2 regions of the Candidatus Sarcina troglodytae genome follow, and region 2 is predicted to be linked to the other one. Evidence: riboswitches for the same ligand, from Rfam matches in the RefSeq annotation. Region 2 holds a riboswitch; the other holds the start of a gene.

Region 1 (4,220 bases), 470 kb from region 2:
CCAGTTGGCGCTCCTAAAGCTACACTAAAACCACATTTCTCAAATATATCTATTATACATTTTATTATAGTTGTTTTACCAGTACCTGGACCTCCTGTTATTATTTCTATACCATTTTCAAAAGCACCTTCAATAGCCTCTTTTTGAACCTTTCCAAAATTAATATTATTTTTCTTTTCAAACTTTTTAATTAAATTTTCTACATTTTCATCTATCTGTTCAAAATCACTTATCGCTAAACTTAATATTTTATTAGTTATTCCAAGTTCACAGTAATAATACGGTATAGTAAAAACACCTTCAATTCCATATATTTTTTCAACCTTTATTTTATTATCTAAAGCACTATCTAAAATATTTTTTTCTATAATTTCTTTAGAAACCTGCAAAATCTTAATTGATTTTTCTATAAGTATATCCTTTGGCATATATGTATTTCCAGCCATACAAAATTCATTTATTATATACTGTATACCAGTTTGTATTCTAAAAGGTGATTCTATATCAATTCCTATTGATTTAGCTATTTTATCCGATATCTTAAAACCAATTCCTAAAATATCTTCACAAAGTTTATATGGATTTTCTTTAATTACATCAATGGCTATAACCCCATATTTTTTGTAAATTTTCATACATTGCTTTATTGTTAATCCATGACTTTGAAAAAATATGTATATATCCTTAAGTTCTTTTTGTTCTACATAAGATTCTTTTATAATCTTAAATTTTTTATTTCCTATACCATCTATATTTTTTAATTTATCTATATCGTTATCTAAGATTTCTAATGTTTTATCTCCAAATTTATTTACTATTTTCTTAGCAGTAATTGGTCCAATACCATGTATTACCCCTGATGATAAATATTTTTCTATATCTTTTGAAGAACTTGGAATGATTTCCTCACAAATTTCAACTTTGAACTCTTTCCCAAAACTAGGATGATTAATCCAAGTGCCTGAAAGTTTTAATAATTGCCTTTCTCTTATATGAGGAATCTCTCCCACTATCGTATAAATAATATTATCATCTTTAATTTTAGCAATAGTATATCCATTTTCCTCACTTCTATAAACAATACTATCCACTGTACCACTTAATACTTCCATAACAGTTCTCCTACAAATATTTATTATCTTTAATCTATAATTAGTATATCATATTTTAATTTGTTTAAATTGCAATGATTTTATCAAAATATTTTTCATATACTATTTTAATAAATAAATGAAGTTAAAAATTAATTGAAAAAATAAAAAATCTACTTTCCTTTATATGAAAATAAGCATTCTTGTAATTAAATTACAAGAATGCTTATTTAACATTTATATCTTAAAGATATTTTTTTATCTCTTCTACTTTGTTTAATTTTTCCCATGGAGCATCTATATCAGTTCTACCGAAATGTCCATAAGCTGCTGTTTGTCTGTATATAGGTCTTCTTAATTCTAAATCTTTTATTATAGCACCTGGTCTTAAGTCAAATATTTTTTCAACTATTTCAACTATCTTATCGTCTGATATTCTACCTGTTCCAAAAGTATCTACAACTATTGATACTGGCTTTGCAACACCAATTGCATAAGCTAATTGAATTTCTAATTTATCAGCAATTCCTGCAGCTACTAAGTTTTTAGCAACCCATCTTGCAGCGTATGCAGCTGATCTGTCAACCTTTGTTGGATCTTTTCCTGAGAAAGCTCCACCACCGTGTCTTCCATATCCACCATAAGTATCAACGATTATTTTTCTTCCTGTTAATCCACTATCCCCTTGTGGTCCACCTATTACAAATCTTCCAGTTGGATTTATGTAATATTTTGTTTCACCGTCTAATAATTCTGCTGGTATAACAGCTTTTATTACATGTTCCATTAAATCTTCTCTTATTTGTTCTTGAGAAACTTCTGGTCCATGTTGTGTTGATATAACTATAGCATCTATTCTTACTGGTTTATTATCTTCATATTCAACTGTAACTTGAGTTTTTCCATCTGGTCTTAAATAAGGTAAAGTACCATTTTTTCTAACTTCAGTTAATCTTCTTGATAATCTGTGAGCCATAGCTATTGGTGCAGGCATAAATTCTTCAGTTTCATTAGTCGCAAAACCAAACATCATACCTTGATCTCCAGCCCCTACAGCTTCAATATCATCTTTTTGACCTTCTCTTGATTCTAACGCTTCATCAACACCCATTGCTATATCATTTGATTGTTCGTCTATTGTTGTCATTACTGAACAAGTATCGCAATCAAAACCATATTTAGCTCTATCATATCCTATTTCTCTTATAGTTTCTCTTGCTACTTTAGGAATATCAACATAACAGTTAGTTGATATTTCTCCCATTATCATAACCATCCCTGTAGTTACTGTTGTTTCACAAGCAACTCTTGCTGTTGGATCTTGTGCTATTATAGCATCTAAAACTGCATCTGATATTTGGTCACAAATTTTATCTGGATGCCCTTCTGTTACTGATTCTGATGTAAATAATCTTCTCATAATTATGGGTTATATAAAATAACCTCTTTTTCACTCCTTTCTTAAATAGCCTTTTTAAATTTCTTAAAAAATTTAAAAATAAAAGCCTCAACTTAATTTAAGAAGAGACTTGAATTCACTAAGCTCCTCTTATCTTGCAATAAAACACTGCAGGAATTGGCACCTTGGTAAATCACTGGTTGCCGGGCTTCATAGGGCCTTTTCCCTCCACCTCTCTTGATAAGAGTTATATATACTCTAATATGTATATGCATTTAACTATGTAAATAGACACTATCTTCATAAAATATAGTGCCTATTATTTGGTGGAGGAAGATGGATTCGAACCATCGAAGTCACTGACAACAGATTTACAGTCTGCCCCCTTTGGCCACTCGGGAATTCCTCCACATTTGGAGCTGGCAATAGGAATCGAACCTACAACCTGCTGATTACAAGTCAGCTGCTCTACCGTTGAGCCATGCCAGCATATATTAAGTTAATGGTGGTCACAACAGGGATCGAACCTGTGACCCTCTGCTTGTAAGGCAGATGCTCTCCCAGCTGAGCTATGCGACCTTATTGTTTTTATTGGTGGAGGAAGATGGATTCGAACCATCGAAGTCACTGACAACAGATTTACAGTCTGCCCCCTTTGGCCACTCGGGAATTCCTCCACATTTGGAGCTGGCAATAGGAATCGAACCTACAACCTGCTGATTACAAGTCAGCTGCTCTACCGTTGAGCCATGCCAGCATATATTAAGTTAATGGTGGTCACAACAGGGATCGAACCTGTGACCCTCTGCTTGTAAGGCAGATGCTCTCCCAGCTGAGCTATGCGACCTTATTGTTTTTATTGGTGGAGGAAGATGGATTCGAACCATCGAAGTCACTGACAACAGATTTACAGTCTGCCCCCTTTGGCCACTCGGGAATTCCTCCACATTTTTGGAGCTGGCAATAGGAATCGAACCTACAACCTGCTGATTACAAGTCAGCTGCTCTACCGTTGAGCCATGCCAGCGTAACTTTTTTGTTTTTTCTCTTGAAACATCTCCAATCGACAAGACTTAGTATATATGTTATTTATGTTTATTTCAACCTTATTTTTAGGCCATTTTTTCTTTTTATTTTAAATTATTATCATTTTTCTCTTTATTTTTTTCATTTAATATGTTTTTCTTTATTTTTCATTTATTTTATTTTCTATCATTTTTATATCTATATATGGATCCAAAATTAAAACTAATTCATCATACTGTTTTTTTGATAATTTATTTTTTAATAGCTCAAATATTTCAGTTGCAGCTAACACTTCATCATTCCTTTTGATATTATTTATAAGATTCCTATAATCATTTACTGATAAACTATTTGCCATTTTCATTATTTTTAATTTATCAATACTTGATATTTTATTTATTATACTGTTTTTATCAGTTTTAAATACACTTTGTACAACTTCCTCTTCTACCCTCTCTTCTTTATCTTTATCCACAAGCATAATTTTCTGTGAATTTTCTTCGTCTATAACCTCTACATGTTCATTAGAAATGCTTGAAAATTCATCTTCCTCTAAAATATCTTCTTTTTTATTAGTTATATTTATCCCTTGATCAGCATTATTTTTAGAAATCTGATTATCTTTTTCACTTAATAAAGACTCCTCCTTATTTTTATTAAATGCTATATCTTTATCTAAATAATTTTCTTCGCTTTCTTCTATT
Region 2 (4,220 bases):
GATATATTGGATATGAAGAAGGTGGTCAATTAACTGAAGCAGTTAGAAGACAACCATATTCTGTTATATTGTTTGATGAAATAGAAAAAGCTCATGAAGATGTATTTAATATGTTTTTACAAATATTAGATGATGGAAGACTTACTGATAATAAAGGTAAAACCGTGGATTTTAAAAATACAATAATAATTATGACATCAAATATTGGTAGTAACTATCTTCTAGAAAACAATGAAAATGGTGAAATATCTAAAGAGGCAAGAGATGCTGTAATGAATGAAATGAAATTAAGGTTTAAGCCTGAATTTTTAAATAGGGTTGATGACATTATAATGTTTAAGCCATTAAATCTTGAAGGAATTAAAAAGATAATTGATATATTCTTAAAAGATGTTAAAAAACGATTAAAACATAGAAATATTGACATGAATGTAACAGATTCTGCTAAAGAAATTTTAGCTAAGCAAGGGTATGACCCAGTTTATGGAGCAAGACCACTTAAAAGGTTTATAGGAAATGTTTTAGAAACAGATATTGCAAAAAAAATAATAGCTGGAGAGATAAAAGATAACTCTGTTATAATAGTAGATACAGATGGAAACAATATTGTTATAAAAAATAATTAAAAAATAATTAGGCACTTTAATGGTTTGAAATTAAATTAAGATATATTAAAGTGTCTTTTTAAAGAAATTTTATTTTATGAAAACGTAAATATTTTTTTGCTAAAATTTAATAAAACTTATTGAAAACATATAAATACTGTGCTAAAATAACAATAAAATAAATAAAGATTTTAATTAATTAATGAATTTCTCCATTTTAGAGAGTTTGTTAATAGTTATTTATCTTTCTAATTGGAGGAATAGAAAATGGCAGATAAAACAATCGTATGCAAAGACTGTGGAAAAGAATTTATATTCACAGAGGGAGAACAAGCATTTTACAAAGAAAAAGGATTTGATAATGATCCAGTAAGATGTCCAGAATGCAGAAGAGCAAGAAAGCAACAAAATAGAAGATAATTTGTTTTAACATATAAGAGCTATAATTTTTTATAGCTCTTATTTTTGTATAATGCAAAATAAACAAGATATATTTAATATTTTATCAAAAATATTAAATCAACTATAATTACTCTCCTTTATTTGGGAGTTTGCTTCGTATGATATGTTCAACTGTTTCTGGTAATTTTGTAATTTCTTCTTTAGAAAGTTTGTCTGTGTATATAGGCTTGTGAACATAGAAGTTTATATTACTAGGTTTAATTAGTATTTTGTTAGCTTCCATAACTCTATAAGTCCCATCAATTGTAAGAGGAACTATAGGAACTTTAGATTTAGTTGCTAATTTAAAGCTTCCAGATTTAAATTCCCCCATTTTATCGCCACGACTTCTAGTACCTTCAGGAAAAACTACTAGAGAGTGTCCATTTTTTAAAGTTTTAATACCTTCTAATATTCCTTCCATAGACTTTCTAGGGTTTTCTCTGTCTAAGTATATAGAACCTGCTAGGGTTATCCATTTATTTATTAAAGGTAATTTTTTTAATTCTTTTTTAGCAATAAAACCTTTAGGTTTGTCTATAAATCCACAAATTATAGCAATATCCATATTGCTTTGGTGATTAGAGACAAATAAGACAGGACCTTCAGGAATATTTTCAAGCCCATGAACATTTACAGTTGAATCGGAAAGTTTTATTAGTTTTTGTGATATAGTTCTTGTGCCTAGACAAACTATATTATTCATCTCATCTATTTTCCCTTCAGCAAGTAGTTTTTGAGCTTCCTTTTCTTTAGGAATAAAAGCAACTAACGTTCCTACGTATCCTAGTATATACCATTTAAATGATCTAAACATTATTAATCCGTTTTAAATCATATAAACTTTATTTTAAGTTTATATATTAACGGATTCACCTCCTTATAAGTAATATAATATTAAAATTTATAATAATTTAGATAATGACAATATAATTATAGCATATTATAAATGTCATGAAACAACAACTATATTAACTATTAAAAGTTCTATTTAATAAAGTTTTAGCATATAAATATAAATAAACTTATTTAAATTTTTTTAAAATTTAACAATTAAAGAATGATAAATAAAAATCAATTTAATATACTTATCAAGAGTGGTGGAGGGACTGGCCCTATGAAGCCCAGCAACCAATTTTATGGTGCTAAATCCTGCAGTTTTTACTGAAAGATAAGAGATATTTTATGTATATACTGTATTTGTATAAACGTCTAGGATATTTCTCTTAGGCGTTTTTATTTTAGGGGGGATTAGTAATTGAGAATTAGTGAAATTTTTAATAAAAAAGAGGTCGTAATATCTTTTGAAATATTTCCACCAAAACCTAATGGTGATGTGAACAAAATATATAATACATTAGATGAGTTAAAAATTTTAAATCCAGATTATATAAGTGTAACCTATGGTGCTGGAGGATCGTTTATTAATAATAAAACAATAGATTTAGCTAGTAAAGTAAAGAATGAGTATAATATAGAATCAGTTGCACATTTAACATGTATAAAATCAACTAAAAAAGATATAGATAAGATTTTAAAATTATTAAAAAATAACAATATTGAAAATATATTAGCTCTTAGGGGAGATGTTACAGGAAATTGTACTTGTGGTGATTTTAAATATGCAAGTGATTTAATTTCTTATGTGAAAATGTATAATGATTTTAATATTGCAGGTGCTTGTTATCCAGAAGGACATCCAGCGTGTATTACTTTAGATGAAGATATAAGAAATTTGAAATTGAAAGTTGATTGTGGAGTTAATAATTTAGTATCGCAATTATTTTTTGATAATAATATATTTTATAATTTTTTAGACAAGGTTTATAGTGCGAATATAGATGTTCCTATACAATCTGGTGTTATGCCTGTTGTAAATAAAAAACAGATAGAGAGGATAATTTCTTTATGTGGTGCTACTTTTCCTAAAAAATTTATGAAAATAGTAGATAAATATGAATATGATGCTATAGCATTAAGAGATGCTGGAATAGCCTATTCAGTGGAACAAATAATAGATTTAGTGTCTTCAGGAGTTAAAGGAGTTCATATATATACTATGAACAATCCAATAGTTGCTAAAAGTATAATAAAGAATATATCATCAATAGTAAGTTGCATAAATAAAAGGAGTATAGATGAATTTGGAAGAAATTAAAATAAATACAATTGAGATTTTAAGATATTTAGGATATGGTGGACAAATATTAGATGAACAAATAAAGGATGATATTAAGACAATAAAACAATTAGTAAAGAATTATATACATTTAAGATATGTAATTAAAAGATATAAAATAGTAAGGGTAGAAGAAGGAATATTATTAAAAGGGACGAATTTTATTTTAATGGGAAAAGACATAGAGAAACATTTAAGATTATGTGATGAATGTTTTTTAATAGCAACAACATTAGGAAATGATTTTGAAAAATTATTTAGACTTTATGAAAAGAAGTCTTTATCACAATCAATTATTATAGATTGTTGTGGAACAACTGCTATTGAAGAAGTTTGTGATTCATTAGAAGAAGCAATAAAAAATGATATGAAAAGAGAAAATAGATTTATAACAACAAGGTATAGTCCAGGTTATGGAGATTTACCAATAGAGATTCAAAGTAATTTTATAAATCTTTTAAATTGCCCAAAAGAAATAGGGCTTACATGTTCAGAAAATAATATTTTAATACCCAGAAAATCAGTTACAGCAATAATTGGGATATCAAAAGAGAATATAGAAAAACAAATACAAAAATGTGCTGTTTGCTTAAAAAATAAAGATTGTTTATACAAGAGAAAGGGTGATATCTGTGGAAATAATACTATTTGATGGTGCAATGGGAACTATGATTCAAAAAAAAGGTTTAAGCCTTGAAAATGGAGTAGAGTGCTTTAATATAAGTGAAAAAGATATAATTTGTGATATTCATAAAGAATATATAAATGCAGGGGCTAATATTATAACAACCAATACTTTTGGAGCAAATGAGCTTAAACTTAAAAAATATGGATACACAGTAGAGGAAATAATAGATAGTGCTGTAAATATTGCTAAAGAAGCGGTTGCAGACAGAAATGTAAAAATTGCATTAGATATAGGACCTATAGGGCAACTTTTAGAACCAATGGGAACATTAAGTTTTGATAGAGCATATGAGATATTTAAAAGGCAA

Evidence for each region. A riboswitch is a leader RNA that binds a small molecule or an ion and turns the genes downstream of it on or off. The one in region 2 is predicted to bind S-adenosylmethionine.
Region 1: linked by a shared signal. The riboswitch ahead of metK (methionine adenosyltransferase) and the one ahead of metF (methylenetetrahydrofolate reductase [NAD(P)H]) in region 2 are both predicted to bind S-adenosylmethionine.

Annotation. Positions count from the first base shown of each region.
Region 1 covers NZ_CP051754.1:1,922,477-1,926,696, forward strand. Annotated here, with positions in the region: gene recD2 (SF1B family DNA helicase RecD2) at 1-1,112, opposite strand, end outside; gene metK (methionine adenosyltransferase) at 1,336-2,511, opposite strand; SAM riboswitch class I at 2,638-2,737, opposite strand; tRNA gene HH195_RS08780 (tRNA-Tyr) at 2,815-2,899, opposite strand; tRNA gene HH195_RS08785 (tRNA-Thr) at 2,905-2,979, opposite strand; tRNA gene HH195_RS08790 (tRNA-Val) at 2,994-3,069, opposite strand; tRNA gene HH195_RS08795 (tRNA-Tyr) at 3,083-3,167, opposite strand; tRNA gene HH195_RS08800 (tRNA-Thr) at 3,173-3,247, opposite strand; tRNA gene HH195_RS08805 (tRNA-Val) at 3,262-3,337, opposite strand; tRNA gene HH195_RS08810 (tRNA-Tyr) at 3,351-3,435, opposite strand; tRNA gene HH195_RS08815 (tRNA-Thr) at 3,443-3,517, opposite strand; gene HH195_RS08820 (hypothetical protein) at 3,677-4,220, opposite strand, start outside.
Region 2 covers NZ_CP051754.1:1,454,502-1,458,721, reverse strand. Annotated here, with positions in the region: gene clpB (ATP-dependent chaperone ClpB) at 1-626, shown strand, start outside; gene HH195_RS06535 (zinc-ribbon domain-containing protein) at 873-1,025, shown strand; gene HH195_RS06530 (lysophospholipid acyltransferase family protein) at 1,135-1,863, opposite strand; SAM riboswitch class I at 2,132-2,224, shown strand; gene metF (methylenetetrahydrofolate reductase [NAD(P)H]) at 2,305-3,204, shown strand; gene HH195_RS06520 (vitamin B12 dependent-methionine synthase activation domain-containing protein) at 3,185-3,877, shown strand; gene HH195_RS06515 (homocysteine S-methyltransferase family protein) at 3,885-4,220, shown strand, end outside.